3 regions of the Mesorhizobium sp. LNHC229A00 genome follow, and region 3 is predicted to be linked to each of the others. Evidence: predicted binding sites of a transcription regulator. Region 3 holds the regulator's gene; each other region holds the start of a gene.
The links. The regulator LexA, encoded in region 3, represses DNA repair genes until DNA is damaged. The targets are predictions, from matches to a motif close to TGTTCNNNNTGTGTTCNG.

Region 1 (4,784 bases), on a different contig from region 3:
CGGCGTTCTCGGCGAGAAGGCCGGCGCTCTGGTCATCGGCCTCGCCGCGCTCAAGGCCTCCGGCCTCGACTTGGCGCAGATCCAGAAGGCTGGCGAGACGCTTGTCCAGCAGGCCGAGGCGGCCGCCGGCCCCGATTTGACCAACCAAATGCTTGGCTCGGTGCCGAGCCTAAAGAGCCATCTGGGGCTCGGCTGATCGTCAGCTCGCCGAGCCCGGTAACGCCTGCCTACTTCGGCAGCGCGTAGGCCATCACATAGTCGCCCGGCTTGGTGCCCACCGAGCCGTGGCCGCCGGCGACGATGACCACGAACTGGCGTCCGTCCGCGACCGTGTAGGTCATCGGCGTCGATTGCCCTCCGGCCGGCAACCGCGCCTGCCAGAGCTGCTTGCCCGACGTCAGGTCGTAGGCGCGCAAATAGTCGTCGACCGCGGCACCCAGGAAGGCGACACCGCCGGCGGTGATCATCGGCCCGCCAATGCCGGGCACCCCGACCTTAAACGGCAACGGCAGCGGCGTCATGTCGTAGACGGTGCCGTTGCGGTGCTTGTAGGCAATGGTGCCGGTGCGAAGATCGACGCCCGCGACATAGCCCCAGGGCGGCGCCTGGCACGGAATGCCGAGTGGCGACAGGAACGGTCCCATCACCACCGCATAGGGCGCGCCGTCATTGCGGTTCAACCCCTGCTCGCTGCCCTTGGTGTCGCCCGGCGGCGGCACGTCGGCGCGCGGCACCAGCCGCGACGTGAAGGCAAGATAGGTCGGCATCCCGAACATCACTTGCCGCACCGGATCGACCGCCACGCCACCCCAGTTGAACGTCCCGAAATTGCCGGGATAAACCAGCGATCCCTGCAGCGAGGGCGGCGTGTAGCGACCTTCATAGCGCAATTTGTGAAGCGCGATGCGGCACGCCAGCTGGTCGAACATGGTAATGCCCCACATATCGTGCTCGGTCAGTGGCGGCGGGTTGAAGGAAAGGTCGGACGCGGGCTGCGTCGGCGATGTGTGGTCACCCTCGATGGCGCCGCCGGGCGCCGGCACTTCCTTGACCGCAATGACCGGCTCGCCGGTGCGCCGGTCGAGCACATAGAGGTCTCCCTGCTTGGTCGGGCCGACCAGCGCGGGCACCACGGAGCCGTCGGCCTTGGTGATGTCGACCAGGCTCGGCTGCGCAGGCACGTCCATGTCCCATAGGTCATGGTGCACGGTCTGACGCACCCATTTCAACTGCCCGGTGTTGAGGTCCAGCGCGGTGATCGAGGAAGAGAATTTCTCGACATTGGCGCTGCGGCCCATGCCGAGCTGGTCCGGCGTCTGGTTGCCGAGCGGCACGTAGAGCAGGCCGAGCTTCTCGTCGGCGCTCGGTGTCGACCACATGTTGGGCGAGTTGGCGGTGTAGGTCTGGCCGGCCGCCAGCGGCGTCGTCTGGTCCGGATTGCCGGAATCCCAGTTCCACAGCAATTTGCCGCTGCTCGCATCATAGGCGCGGATGACGCCGGACGGCTCCTGCGTCGAATAATTGTCGTTGACAGCGCCGCCGACGATGATCTTGCCGCCGGCGATCAGCGGCGCCGAGGTCGAATAGTAGTAGCCCGACTTCGGATACGGCATGCCGGTCAACAAATTGAGCGTGCCGCCCTCGGCGAAGGCTGGGCAAACCTGCCCGTTGGCGGCATCGAGCGCGATCAGCCGCGCATCCGAGGTCGGCAGGTAGACGCGCGCCGCGCAGGGCTGGCCGGCGGCGCCCGCCGCATCGGCATAATAGGAGACGCCCCGGCAGGTCTGGTGCTGGCGGTCCTTGTCGAGCTTGATCTTGGGATCGTAGCGCCACTTCTCCTTGCCGGTCGCCGCATCGACGGCGATGGCGAAGTTGTGCGGCGTGCAGATATAGAGCGTGTCGCCCACTTTGAGCGGTGTCACCTGATAGGTGGTCTCGCCGACATCGTCGGGGCCCTTCACGTCGCCGGTGCGATAGGTCCAGGCCGGCTTCAGGTTGGCGACATTATCCGGCGTGATCTGGTCGAGCGGCGAATAGCGCTGGCCGAATGGCGTGCGCCCGTAATAATGCCATTCGCCCGCCGGCACATCGCCGCCGAGATTGGCGTTGGGGATCACCTTGTCGGTGTCGAGCACACCGCCGATATCCTTCGGGTCCGTGGTCATCGAATAGCCGGCCACCGCCAGCGATGCCAGCACGGCAAGGATCAAAGGCGCTCGCCCGTCCGGACCGGCAAGGCCGCGCCGCGCCCACGGCGTCAGCAGCCACAGCGCCACCAGCACGATGATGCCGCCGCGCGGGCCGAGCTCCCACCAGTCGAAGCCGGTTTCCCAGACCGCCCAGGCCAGCGTGCCGAGCACGATCGCCGCATAGAGCCAGAGCGCCGTGGAACGGCGCCGGTAGAGCAGCCAGGCGGCGACCAGGAAGGCGAGACCGACGACGATGTAATACCAACTGCCGCCCAGCGAAGCCAACCAGATGCCGCCGGCGCCAAGCGCCAGACCTATGAGGAAGACAATGATGGAGGTGATGGTGACAGCCAAGATGATACTCCTTCGACTGTTGCGCGCATGAGGCGGCCTGGGCCAACCCGGCATTGCGTGTTGCCCGTGCAACTTTCTCCCGACCGCGGCGCCTGTCAAGCGTAGGTCGTGGCCCGCGGGCAGCATCCTCGCTCCGCCTGGGATTGTTCCACAGCGGCGGTTCCCGTATCGGTGAAGCGGCCGTATCAGGCACTTTGCCGGAACAAAACGTAGACAGTTCTGGTCTTTCGCTCCCGAATCACTACATTCGGGGGAGATGTCCGGCTTTTCCGAAGACATGCCCTTTTTCGATGAACCCAATGCGCGGCCCACGGCCCCGTCGGGCATTGCCGCGCGCGCCATGGCTGCCCGCGGCGGCCAAAACAATGCGCCCGACTATCTCAGGGGCTTGAATCCCGAGCAGCGGCTGGCCGTGGAGACCACTGAAGGCCCGGTTCTGGTGCTGGCCGGCGCCGGCACCGGCAAGACCCGTGTGCTGACCACCCGCATCGCCCACATCCTTGCCACCGGCAGGGCCTTCCCCTCGCAGATCCTGGCCGTCACTTTCACCAACAAGGCCGCGCGCGAGATGAAGCAGCGCATCGGCATCCTGATCGGCGAAGGCAATGTCGAGGGCATGCCCTGGCTCGGCACCTTCCACTCGATCGGCGTGAAGCTGCTGCGCCGCCACGCCGAGCTTGCCGGCCTGAGGTCCGACTTCACCATCCTCGACACCGACGACGTCGTGCGCTTGATCAAGCAGCTGATCCAGGCCGAGGGCCTGGACGACAAGCGCTGGCCCGCGAAGCAGTTCGCCCAGATGATCGACGGCTGGAAGAACAAGGGCCAGGGTCCGGCCGATATCGCCGAGGGCGATGCGCGCAGCTTCGCCAACGGCAAGGGCCGCGAGCTCTACAAGGCCTATCAGGAGCGGCTGCAGACGCTGAACGCCTGCGATTTCGGCGATCTGCTCTGCCACCCGATCCGCATCTTCCGCGCCAATCCCGATGTGCTGAAGGACTATCACCGGCGGTTCAAATACATCCTCGTCGACGAGTACCAGGACACCAACACCGCCCAATACATGTGGCTGCGCCTTTTGGCACAGCGGCCGGATGCAGGACGTAACAACTCGACGCCGACAGATGTGCCTACGGCCGAAGGCCGCAAGCCCGACCGGGCGTCCGAGCCGTTGCGAGGCCCCTCCCGCGACGCCGAAGGCGCGCAAAAAAGATGGGGCGGAGGGCCCGCGCCGGCAGGCGCGGAACAGCCCGTGAGCGAAAACAGAGTCAACATCTGCTGCGTCGGCGATGACGACCAGTCGATCTATGGCTGGCGCGGCGCCGAGGTCGACAACATCCTGCGCTTCGACAAGGATTTTCCGGGCGCCACCATCATCCGGCTGGAGCGCAACTACCGCTCGACCGCGCACATACTGGGCGCCGCCTCCCATCTCATCGCCTACAATGAGGGCCGTTTCGGCAAGACGCTGTTCACCGACCGCAACGATCCCGAGGACGGCAAGGTCAACGTCCACGCCGCCTGGGATTCGGAGGAGGAGGCTCGCGCCATCGGCGAGACCATCGAGGCCTACCAGCGCCAGAAGCATAATTTGAACGACATGGCGATCCTGGTCCGCGCGTCGTTCCAGATGCGCGCCTTCGAGGACCGCTTCATCACGCTCGGCCTTAACTACCGCGTCATCGGCGGTCCGCGTTTTTACGAGCGCATGGAAATCCGCGACGCGCTGGCCTTCTTCCGCGTCGTCGCCAACAGCACCGACGACCTCGCCTTCGAGCGCATCGTCAATGTGCCCAAGCGTGGCTTGGGCGAAGCGACCATCCGCCAGATCCACGACACGGCGCGCGGCTTGCGCATCCCGATGCTGGAGGCGGCGGGTACACTCGCGGAAAGCGACGAGTTGAAGCCGAAACCGCGCGCCGCGCTGCGCGAGGTCGCGTCCAATTTCGAACGCTGGCAAAAGGCGCTGGAAGCCACGCCGCACACCGAACTCGCCGAGACCATTCTCGAGGAGAGCGGCTACACCGACATGTGGAAGAACGACCGCTCGGCGGAAGCCCCCGGGCGGCTGGAGAACCTGAAGGAACTGATCCGTTCGATGGAGGAGTACGAGTCGCTGCGCTCCTTCCTCGAACATGTCGCGCTGGTCATGGATGCCGAGCAGAATGCCGGGCTCGATGCCGTTTCCATCATGACGCTGCACTCGGCCAAGGGCCTCGAATTCGAGACCGTCTTCCTGCC
Region 2 (4,784 bases), on a different contig from region 3:
CGAACGACCCATGGTCGTCACTCGCCGGCTATGCGCATTTCCACGGCGTGGCGCGGCGCATGCGGCTGAAGTTCGGTGACGAAGCCATTCAGGCGAGGATTTCAGTGCGATCGGACGGGCGCTTCCAGGTGGCGCTCGATGCGCCTTATGACAGCACCAATTCGCATGATCTTCGCGCCGTTCCCCGCCTCGCCCGCTGGCCTGGCCACATCACGGTGTTCGAAGGCGCCGTCGGCTATACTTTCGCGGTGCCGGATCCCTTGGCCAGGAGCGATGAAGCGGCCGCCGCCACCGGCAGCCTGCGCGCGCCGATGCCAGGTCTGGTCAAGCTTGTGCGCGTGGCGAAAGGCGACGCTGTGATCAAAGGGCAACCTCTGCTGATCCTCGAGGCGATGAAGATGGAGCACATCATCGCCGCCCCGCATGATGGGGTGATCGCCGAGATCGCCGGTGAAGGAGCGCAGGTCACCGACGGCACGGTGCTGGTGCGGTTCGTCGAGGACCAGAGCGCATCCACCGCGGCTGCCGGCGGATAGAAGGAGCGCACCGCGTATCGCAAAAGGAAATGGCCGGGACGAACCCGGCCATTCCGTTTACTCGACTGCCAGGGCGATTACTGCGCGATCGGCGCGTACTTGCCGTCATGCCACTGGTTGATGTCGTAGCTGGCATTCTTGAGGTCGCCCTTCTCGTCGAAGGTGACGTCGCCGACAACCGTGCTGATCGCCGTGCCATTCTTCAGCGCCTCGGCAACCTTGGCCGGATCGTCGCTGCCGGCACGCTTGATGCCTTCGGCGAATGCCTGGACCACCGCATAGGAGAACAGCGTGAAGCCTTCCGGCACGAAGCCGCCGGCCTTGATCTTCTCGACGGCTGCCTTGGCTTCCGGCTTTGCCTGAGGATCCGACGGGAACACGAACATCGTGCCCTCGCCGGCCGGGCCGGCAACCTGCCAGAACTCCGGCGAGGCGATGGAATCCGGCATGATCAGCTGGAATTTGAAATTCTGTTCGGCCGACTGGCGCAGGATCAGACCCGCCTCAGGGTGGTAGCCGCCGAAATAGACGACGTCGGCCTTGAGACCCTTCAGCTTGGTGACAAGCGCCGAATAGTCCTTCTCGCCCGGGTTGATGGCGTCATAATAGACCTCCTTGAGGCCACCGGTATTCATGGTTGCCTTGACGGCATCAGCCACGCCCTGACCGTAAGCGCTCTTGTCGTGCAGGATGACGACGTTCTTGCCGGCGTATTTCTTGGCGATCCACGGGCCGATGAAGGCGCCCTGTGCGTCGTCACGCGTATAGAGACGCATGATCGTGGACCAGCCGGACTTGGCGGCCGCATCGGTCAGCACCGGGTTCGAGGAAGCCGGGCTCATCATCAGCGCGCCGGCTTCGGCATAGACCGCCGAGGCCGGAATGCTCGAACCCGAGCAGGCATGCCCGTCGATGAACTTGACGCTGTTGGCGACGATGCGATTGGCGACCGACACCGCCTGCTTGGGATCGCATTGGTCGTCCTCGATGTCGAGCTTGATCTGGGAACCGTTGACGCCGCCAGCCGCGTTGATGGCGGCGGCGGCGGCCTGTGCGCCCTGCTTGAACTGATCGCCGATGGTGGCGAGCTGTCCCGTCATCGGGCCGACCACCGAGATGGTGATGTCATCGGCGAACGCGATCGGCGCGCTCATCATCAGGCCGAAAATGGCCGCGCTCAAAACACTCATTTTTTTCATGATAATAGAACTCCTCCACTCGCGCGCGGCCGCCCCGGCCGCGCTTCTTCCAGAGAGGCGGGACAATTTCATCCTTCATCGGACCTGTCTAGGCGCATTGGCGCCACTCGATTGGGCCTGCGCGGCCTCATCCACGCAAAAAAGCCACGCCAGCCTTGTTTCGGCTGGTCGTGGCTTTTTTGCCTGTCAGGCTGTTTCCCCAGCGCCCCCGCGCTGTGAACCCAACCCACCTTCCCTGTCTTCCTGTTGACCATGATCGTTGCGAAACCGGAGTGTTCGGGATCATGGTTCGTTGCGCGGCTTGGACCTGTCGGCGTGCCGCGTTCTCGTTGTCGATGGCCGTGGCCTGGCTGTCTGCGCAGCCTTTTCCCTGTTGGCCCGACCGTCTTCTGCGGTCTTGGCCGGAGCGTCCCCGTCTGGCGGAACTCAGTGCATGGTCATCCATTCGCGGGCTTCGCGCAGCGCCTTGGCGATCTCGACCTTCGACATGGCCGCCGAGAGTTCCGAGCGCAGTTCGGCGGCGCGGGCCGAACCCTTGATGGCGGCGATGTTGAACCATTTGTGGGCGGCAACGACGTCGGTTTCGCAATCGCGGCCGGTCGCATACATCATGCCCAGTTCGAAGAGAATGTCGGCCTGGGCAGTTGCCCCCATGGCGCCGAAGCCTGCTTCAAGCATTTCAAAACGTGCCATTTTTAGTCCCCTGTCTGGCTCCCGAGAGCTGCCTCCGTTCGTCTTGTCCGGGCCGCTCTTTCGATGCTTTCGAGAATGCCGCTCAGGCTTGAATCCGTCGTTAAATGGCGTGCTTAATTTGAGGAAAACAAAGCTAAAACAAGAGGTAAACGCGAAAATTCGTTAAGGATACGAAGCCAGCAATTCAGCTGTTTTTCGCCAAATTTGAGGAAAATTTTCGAGCGCGCGGTCAACACTCTGCTAACCCTAGAAAACAAACACGAGGCGCCGGTCGTTTTCATTTCCGGGCCAACAGGGCGAATTCAGGCGCTTTCGAAATGCCAAAGCCTTCCGTCGCGGCACCGCTTTCGTTTTGACGGAAGCTGGACTAGCTTACGTTTGCGTAAGCGGCAGACCGGCGAGGCGGAGCATCCGGCTGGCTATCCAAAGGGAGTAAGACATGTTTCGAAAAGTGAGCCTGGCCCTGGCGGCCACTTTGATCCTGAGCGGAGGGGCGTGGGCCGATCCGATCGAGGGCAACTGGAAAACGCAAGCCGGCGACACCGCTGCCATTTCCGGCAGCAGCTCGTTCTCCATCACGCTCAAGTCAGGCAAATATGCCGGCAAGACCATTGGCTCGCTCAAGGCGGCCGGGGACAACAAATACACCGGCAACATCACCGATCCGGCAAATGACAAGACCTATTCGGGCAAGGCAACCTTGTCGGGCGCGTCGCTCAAGATGAGCGGTTGCGTGCTCGGCGGATTGATCTGCAAGAGCCAGACCTGGCACAAGCTCTAAGCGACCATTTCCTTGTGATCTCCAACGGGGCCCGGCGGGCCCCGTTTTCGTTTTGTCGACGAGCAGGCAGCGCTCGGTCGGCATTCTGGTTGCCCGCAACCCAGTCAACATCTCTTCAATCAATTTGAACGGCAGATGAACGCCGGCATCAGAGCCGGTTCAGAGGCGTCAGGGCATTCTCATACGTGTTGAAGGAGACACGGACCCAATGCTTGCTCGCCGCTTCACCATTGTCTGCCTGCTGATGAGCCTGTTTGGAATGTTCTTCGCCATCCTCGTCGCCGAAGCGGGCCGTTCCCCGCGCTCCTGGGACGAAGCCAACAGAATGTGCCACCTCGCCTGCCCGACCGATTTTCGTCACTGAAACAGAGAACCCGGACCTCGAAAAGAAAAGCATAGAGATCATGAACCGCATCGCCGCCAACCTCTCCAAGACCCTCCGGCTCCTGCCGCGGGCGGCGCTCATCCTGATACTGCTGGCCGCCCCGGTCCTGGCGGTGCCGATGATGCGCGCCGATAGCGGCTCGACGATCGAGGCGCCGGCGCTCAGAAAGTCCGGCGTCGGGTTCGTACTGCTGGTCAGCCTGCAGCGGGGTTGAAGAAAAAAGGGCGCTTTGAGCGCCTTCGGCGGCGAGCCCCCTCCCAACCGCCCGTCCAAGTCTCTATATTGAGCCATGGAAAAGCGAATCTATCCCCAGGCCATCGAATCTGTCGTCATGCCCGAGCCTTTTGGCCGGCAAAGCTTCGATAACGCCGAGAAGGCCGTTGCCGCGCTGCAGGTGCTCTACGAACGCAATACCAAGTTTCTGCGCGATTCCTTCGCGGCCCTAGCCGCCGGCGGCGACAGCAGCAAGCGCTACCGGGCCTTCTACCCCGAGATCGGCGTCACCACGAGTTCGTTCACCCAGGTCGACTCGCGCCAGGCCTATGGCCACATGCCAACACCAGGGCATTTCGCCACCACGGTTACCCAGCCGGACCTGTTCGAGACCTACCTCATCGAGCAGCTTCGGCTGATCATGCGCAATCATGGCGTGTCGGTAACCGTCTCGGAATCGACCACGCCGATCCCGCTGCATTTCGCTTTTCTGGAAGGCACCTATGTCGACGGCGCCGCCGCCGAACGCATCAAGCGGCCGATCCGCGACCTGTTCGATGTGCCGGATCTCGACGGCACCGACGATCAGATCGCCAATGGCACGTTCGAAGTGGCCTTCGGCGAGCCCCGGCCACTGGCGCCTTTCACGGCGCAGCGCATCGATTATTCACTGCACCGCATGACGCACTACACCGCAACCAGCCCGCAGCATTTCCAAAACTTCGTGCTGTTCACCAACTATCAGTTCTATATCGACGAGTTCGTCGCCCGCGCCCGCGACCTGATGGAAAAGGGTGGTGACGGCTACACGGAATTTGTCGAACCTGGCAACGTTATTACCCGGGCCGGACAGAGCGCGCCTAGCGAAGGCGTAGCGCCACAGCGCCTGCCGCAGATGCCGGCCTATCATATGAAGAAGCCGAACCATGGCGGCATCACCATGGTCAACATCGGCGTGGGTCCTTCCAACGCCAAGA
Region 3 (4,784 bases):
GCTGAGACCGTCCAGCGCGACCTTCTCGTCGGCCTGGCCTTTGTAGAACACTTTGCGCGCGGATCGTATCTCGAGCATCGTTCCTCCGTGACCTCGGGATGACGGCGCCGACGCCATCATCCCAGCAGTTCCGATGTTAGTCGACGATGCAGCCGCAATCGGCCATTGAAGCCGGTATCTCGACGCCGAACGCGGCCATCGCCTTGCGCGAGATCGTTGCCATGTGGTCCTTGTAGGCCGGGCGCGACGGCGCGATCGTCTTGGGATCCTTGCCCTTGAGGATCTCGGCGGCGATGTTGCCGGCGTTGATGCCGACCTGGGTGTAATTGACCGCGAAGCTCGCCGGCACGGTGCCGTTGCGGACCGCGCTGTCATCGGAGTTGACGACCGGGATACCGGCCTGGCGGGCGGCCGCTGAGACAGCGGCGATCGCCGGCTGAATCAAGTTCGAGGCCGGGCCGTAGATCACGTCGGCCTTGCCGGCGAACGAAGCGATACGCTGCTGGATGTCATTTACGTTGTCGATGCCGACCTCGACCACCTCGAAACCGGCGGCCGGTGCCGCCGCCTTGATCTTTTCGACCAAGGCAACGTCATTGGCCTCACCGGGATTATAAGGCACGCCGAAGCGCTTGGCGTTCGGCAGCAGCTTCTTGGTGAAGGCCATCACCGCGGCGACGTCCTGCAGATCGCTGGCGCCGGTCATGCCTTCGTCTCCGGCGTCCCATGATGGCACCAGCTTGGCCGCCACCGGATCGGTGACCGCGGCAAAAACGATCGGAATGCCGGAACCCGCGAGCGCTTTCTTGGCGATCTGCGAGACCGGCGTGGTGATGGTGTAGATCAGCTTGGGCTGCTCGGCCTGCAGCTTGGCGATCATCTGCGGCACCAGCGACGCATCGAAATTGGTGTGGCTCTCCGTGTAGACGACGTCCTTGCCCTCGACGAAGCCGTTATCCGTCAGCGCCTTCTTGAAGCCGGCTATGGCGGCGTTCAATTGCGGATGCTCGCCGAAATTGGCAATGCCGATACGGATCTGATCGGCCGCGGCACTGCCGGCGCTGACCATCAATGCGCCTGCCAGGGCCAAACCCGACAACCAAGCGGATTTCGACTTTAACATCATTTCCTCCCAGATTTGATCAGGGCCGCTTGGAAACGCGGCTGCTCCGCGATCATGGTCAGTCCGCCGGTCTGTGTCAAACATTATATATAATTGTGGTAGTAACCCAGTATCATATATACTTTTAGCCAGACGACGGATTGATCACGATGCGGGATGAGACGAGTTCCACAAAAACGGAAGCCGCCTATCAGCTGTTGCGGCGCGACATCCTGACCACGCGCCTCATGCCCGGCGCCCCGCTCAAACTGAGTGCGCTGCGCGGCACATATGGCGTCGGTTGGACACCGTTGCGCGAAGCCCTGTCGCGGCTCGAGGCCGAACGCTTGGTCACCGCCATCAGCAATCGTGGTTTTGCCGTGGCTCCGGTGTCGCGGGCCGAGCTGGAGGATCTGGCACGCGCCAGGATGGTGGTCGAGATACCCCTGTTCCTCGAATCGATGGAAAAAGGCGGCAGGGAGTGGGAGGATGCCGTAGTCACTGCCCACTACCGGCTCTCGCGTTGCAAGACGGCGGTCGACGATCCCTCCGACACGGCCGTCGACAGATGGGATGAGAACCACGAGGCTTTCCATGCGGCGCTGCTGAGCGCCGCCACATGCGACTGGCTGTTGCGGTTCCGCTCGACAATCTCGGATCAGTTGCGCCGGCATCATCGCTTTCTTGGTCTGGCGCCGACATTGCGGGCCGCGGCCGGCCTCAAGGACGGCTATGAACAGGCAATGGAGGCGTTGTGCGAAGCGATCGCGATCGAACACCATACTGCGATCATGGAAGCGGCACTCGATCGTGACGTCGAACGGGCCAAGGCGTTGATGACGGCGCATATCGGCTACACACTGCACGTCTATGTTCATAGCGAAGACAGCGGCGCGACCAGATACGCCGCCCGCGCCGGCAGCTTGAAGGGGTCGGGATAACTTCAGCGCTTCCGCGACGCCTATTCGCACGCGCTGGCCGGAGTGCGCCGAACGCCCGGGTCCATGGCCGCCCGGAGCTACCAATGGTTGGCATTTTGGTTTCGTTTCGTTCCGCGAATAATGAATCCATGAAATATACGGTACCCCTGGGAAGAAGCCTTCCAGATGGCTGATGCCAGCTCCATCGGCGGATAGGCCACAGGCCATTAACCAAACGATTTCAATGTGCCTGCCGATCGCGGAAAGGACCAGTTGCTGACGCCGTTGGGGGCAAAAAACTTCAGACCCCTTAACAAATTCATTAAACTTTAAACGGTTGCAGAACACAACTGGAACAGATAGTGTTTGTTCTGGGTTTGTTTTTTCGATTCTGGTTCAACCTTTCGTTCAATGTCTTGGGGGCCGCCATGCTGACACGCAAGCAACATGAACTGTTGATGTTCATCCACGAACGGCTCAAGGAAAGCGGGATACCGCCTTCCTTCGACGAGATGAAGGAAGCACTCGATCTTGCCTCCAAGTCGGGGATCCATCGCCTGATCACGGCGCTGGAGGAGCGCGGCTTCATTCGCCGGCTACCCAATCGGGCGCGCGCGCTGGAAGTGCTTCGGCTGCCGGACTCGATCGCGCCGGGCCTCAATGCGGCAAAGAAGTTCTCGCCAAGTGTCATCCAAGGCAGCCTTGGCCAAGGCAGTCTCGGACGCCAGATCAGGCCGGCCGCTGCGCCTTCGCGCCTGCCCGCGGCCGGCAACGACGACGATGCGGTTTCAGCCGTGTCCATCCCGGTCATGGGCCGTATCGCCGCCGGTGTGCCGATCGATGCAATCCAGCATCAGACGCATTCGATCTCGGTGCCGCCGGACATGATCATGGGCGGCGAGCATTATGCGCTGGAGGTCAAGGGCGACTCGATGATCGAGGCTGGTATCTTCGATGGGGACACGGTCATTATCCGCAATGCCGACACGGCAAGCCCGGGCGAAATTATCGTGGCACTGGTCGACGAGGAGGAAGCGACGCTGAAGCGGTTCCGCCGCAAAGGCGCTTCGATCGCGCTTGAGGCTGCCAATCCAGCCTACGAAACACGCATTTTCGGGCCGGACAGGGTCAAGGTACAAGGCAAGCTGGTCGGGTTGATCAGGCGCTACTGAGCCGGCTTTCCATCGGGCTTGTCGGGTTTTTTGTACGGCGGCAGCCCCCTCGCCTCGCGTGAGAATTTTCGCTGTTCGTGCCAGGGTCGGTATGGTCCGTCGACGGCGAATTCGATCCCGGCCCGGGTCGTGGCCGACTGGGGATTGAAGAAGACGGCAGCGCTTCCCTTGCGGGCGAGCTGCCGTTTGGTGACGACGAGAACCAGCGGATTGTGGCAGGTGTCATAGGCGGTCGCGTCGTTCACGATGATCAGGTCAGCGAAAGCGCAGGCTTTCCAGGTGGTCTTGCGGTCCTCGACATAAGCAATGATCGCGCCGGAAGGGTGCCTGGCAAGGCACAGGCCTTCGCGGCAGTAGAAGGGCGATCCCGGCGGCAGGTCGGCGGGACTGGCAACGTCGAATTGCCCGTCTGTCTTGTCGAACATTTCCGGTTTGACGATTGTTTCGGAGATCAGAGCGCGCTTCCAGTTGTCGGTTGCGAATTCGTTCGGACGTTCCCGGTTGACGGCCAGTTCGCCATTGCCGATCGGCAGCGCTACCAGCCGCGCATCTTCCGAGATCAGCACATCGGGCGCGCGCGTGTGCGACACAGTCAACAGGCCGGCGAGCGCGAATGGCAGCGCCGCGAGCCGCAGCCAGGTCGTCGCCATCGTCGCGATAACCAGCGCGACGGTGACCAGCAGCACGGATTGCTGCGAAATCAGCCCGACTCCGTCGACCGGAGAGCGCTCCGATATCCACGCCGACACGGCGATCATCGCCGTCAGGCCCTTGCCCATGAGGTAGAGAGCCGGCCAATCCAGTCCGAATGGCATCAGCAGCGCGCTAGCGACGGCCAGGAACATCACGACCGACACGATCGGCATCACGGCCAGATTGGCGAACAGGCTGAGGGGCGATACCCGCTGGAAATGCCAGATGGCAAACAGTGCCGTGGCGCTGCCGGCGATAATCGACGTCATGGCCAATCCACCTGTCGCCAGCAGGAATTTTCGCGTCAGGAGCCCGGGCAGGATCGCTTTGGCGGCGGTGGCCTGGTCTTTCCCGCACGGTGATCGGCCCAGCCGGCATAAGCGCCAACCAGGGCCGCGGTCGCGGCGAACGACATCTGAAAGCTTGGGCCGACGACCTCGTGCGGCGAGACCAGGATGACGGCGATCGCCGAGATCGCCAGATTGCGCATGGTCAGCGCAGCGCGATCGAAGAAGACGGCAATCAGCATCACCGCCAACATGATGAAGCTGCGTTCGGCCGCAACGACGACACCGGAAATCATGAGATAGGCGGCGATCGAGAACAGTGCGGCGGCGGCGGCGTATTTCTTCACCGGCCGGCGCGCGGAAAAGTCTGGTAACAGTGCGAAGGCACCACGCAGCAGACCCATGATGGTGCCGGCCACAAGCGCCATATGCAGTCCCGAAATAGAGATGATGTGATAGATGCCGGTACGCCGCATCGCTTCATTGATTTCATCGGGTATGCCGGCGCGCACGCCGACGATCAGCGCCGCCGCGATCTCGCCTTCAGCGCCGCCGACGCTGCCCCTGATGTGGTCGGCGATGGCTTCGCGGGCATTTTCAATGCCTGAGA

Region 1: the regulator LexA is predicted to act here: its motif matches at 2,742-2,759, upstream of X742_RS168430 (UvrD-helicase domain-containing protein).
Region 2: the regulator LexA is predicted to act here: its motif matches at 2,552-2,569, upstream of X742_RS158810 (sel1 repeat family protein).

What each region holds. Positions count from the first base shown of each region.
Region 1 covers NZ_AYWQ01000001.1:231,991-236,774, reverse strand. The annotation lists gene X742_RS168420 (hypothetical protein) at 1-196, shown strand, start outside; gene X742_RS168425 (glucose/quinate/shikimate family membrane-bound PQQ-dependent dehydrogenase) at 228-2,543, opposite strand; gene X742_RS168430 (UvrD-helicase domain-containing protein) at 2,800-4,784, shown strand, end outside.
Region 2 covers NZ_AYWQ01000004.1:167,632-172,415, reverse strand. The annotation lists gene X742_RS158800 (acetyl/propionyl/methylcrotonyl-CoA carboxylase subunit alpha) at 1-536, shown strand, start outside; gene X742_RS158805 (branched-chain amino acid ABC transporter substrate-binding protein) at 614-1,735, opposite strand; gene X742_RS158810 (sel1 repeat family protein) at 2,162-2,428, opposite strand; gene X742_RS158815 (DUF2147 domain-containing protein) at 2,868-3,209, shown strand; gene X742_RS1000000174780 (hypothetical protein) at 3,418-3,573, shown strand; gene X742_RS158820 (hypothetical protein) at 3,614-3,808, shown strand; partial or broken gene X742_RS158825 (AMP nucleosidase) at 3,926-4,784, shown strand, end outside.
Region 3 covers NZ_AYWQ01000012.1:199,107-203,890, forward strand. The annotation lists gene X742_RS147750 (ABC transporter ATP-binding protein) at 1-78, opposite strand, end outside; gene X742_RS147745 (ABC transporter substrate-binding protein) at 137-1,123, opposite strand; gene X742_RS147740 (GntR family transcriptional regulator) at 1,273-2,043, shown strand; gene lexA (transcriptional repressor LexA) at 2,451-3,194, shown strand; partial or broken gene X742_RS01000000170410 (ComEC/Rec2 family competence protein) at 3,188-4,784, opposite strand, start outside.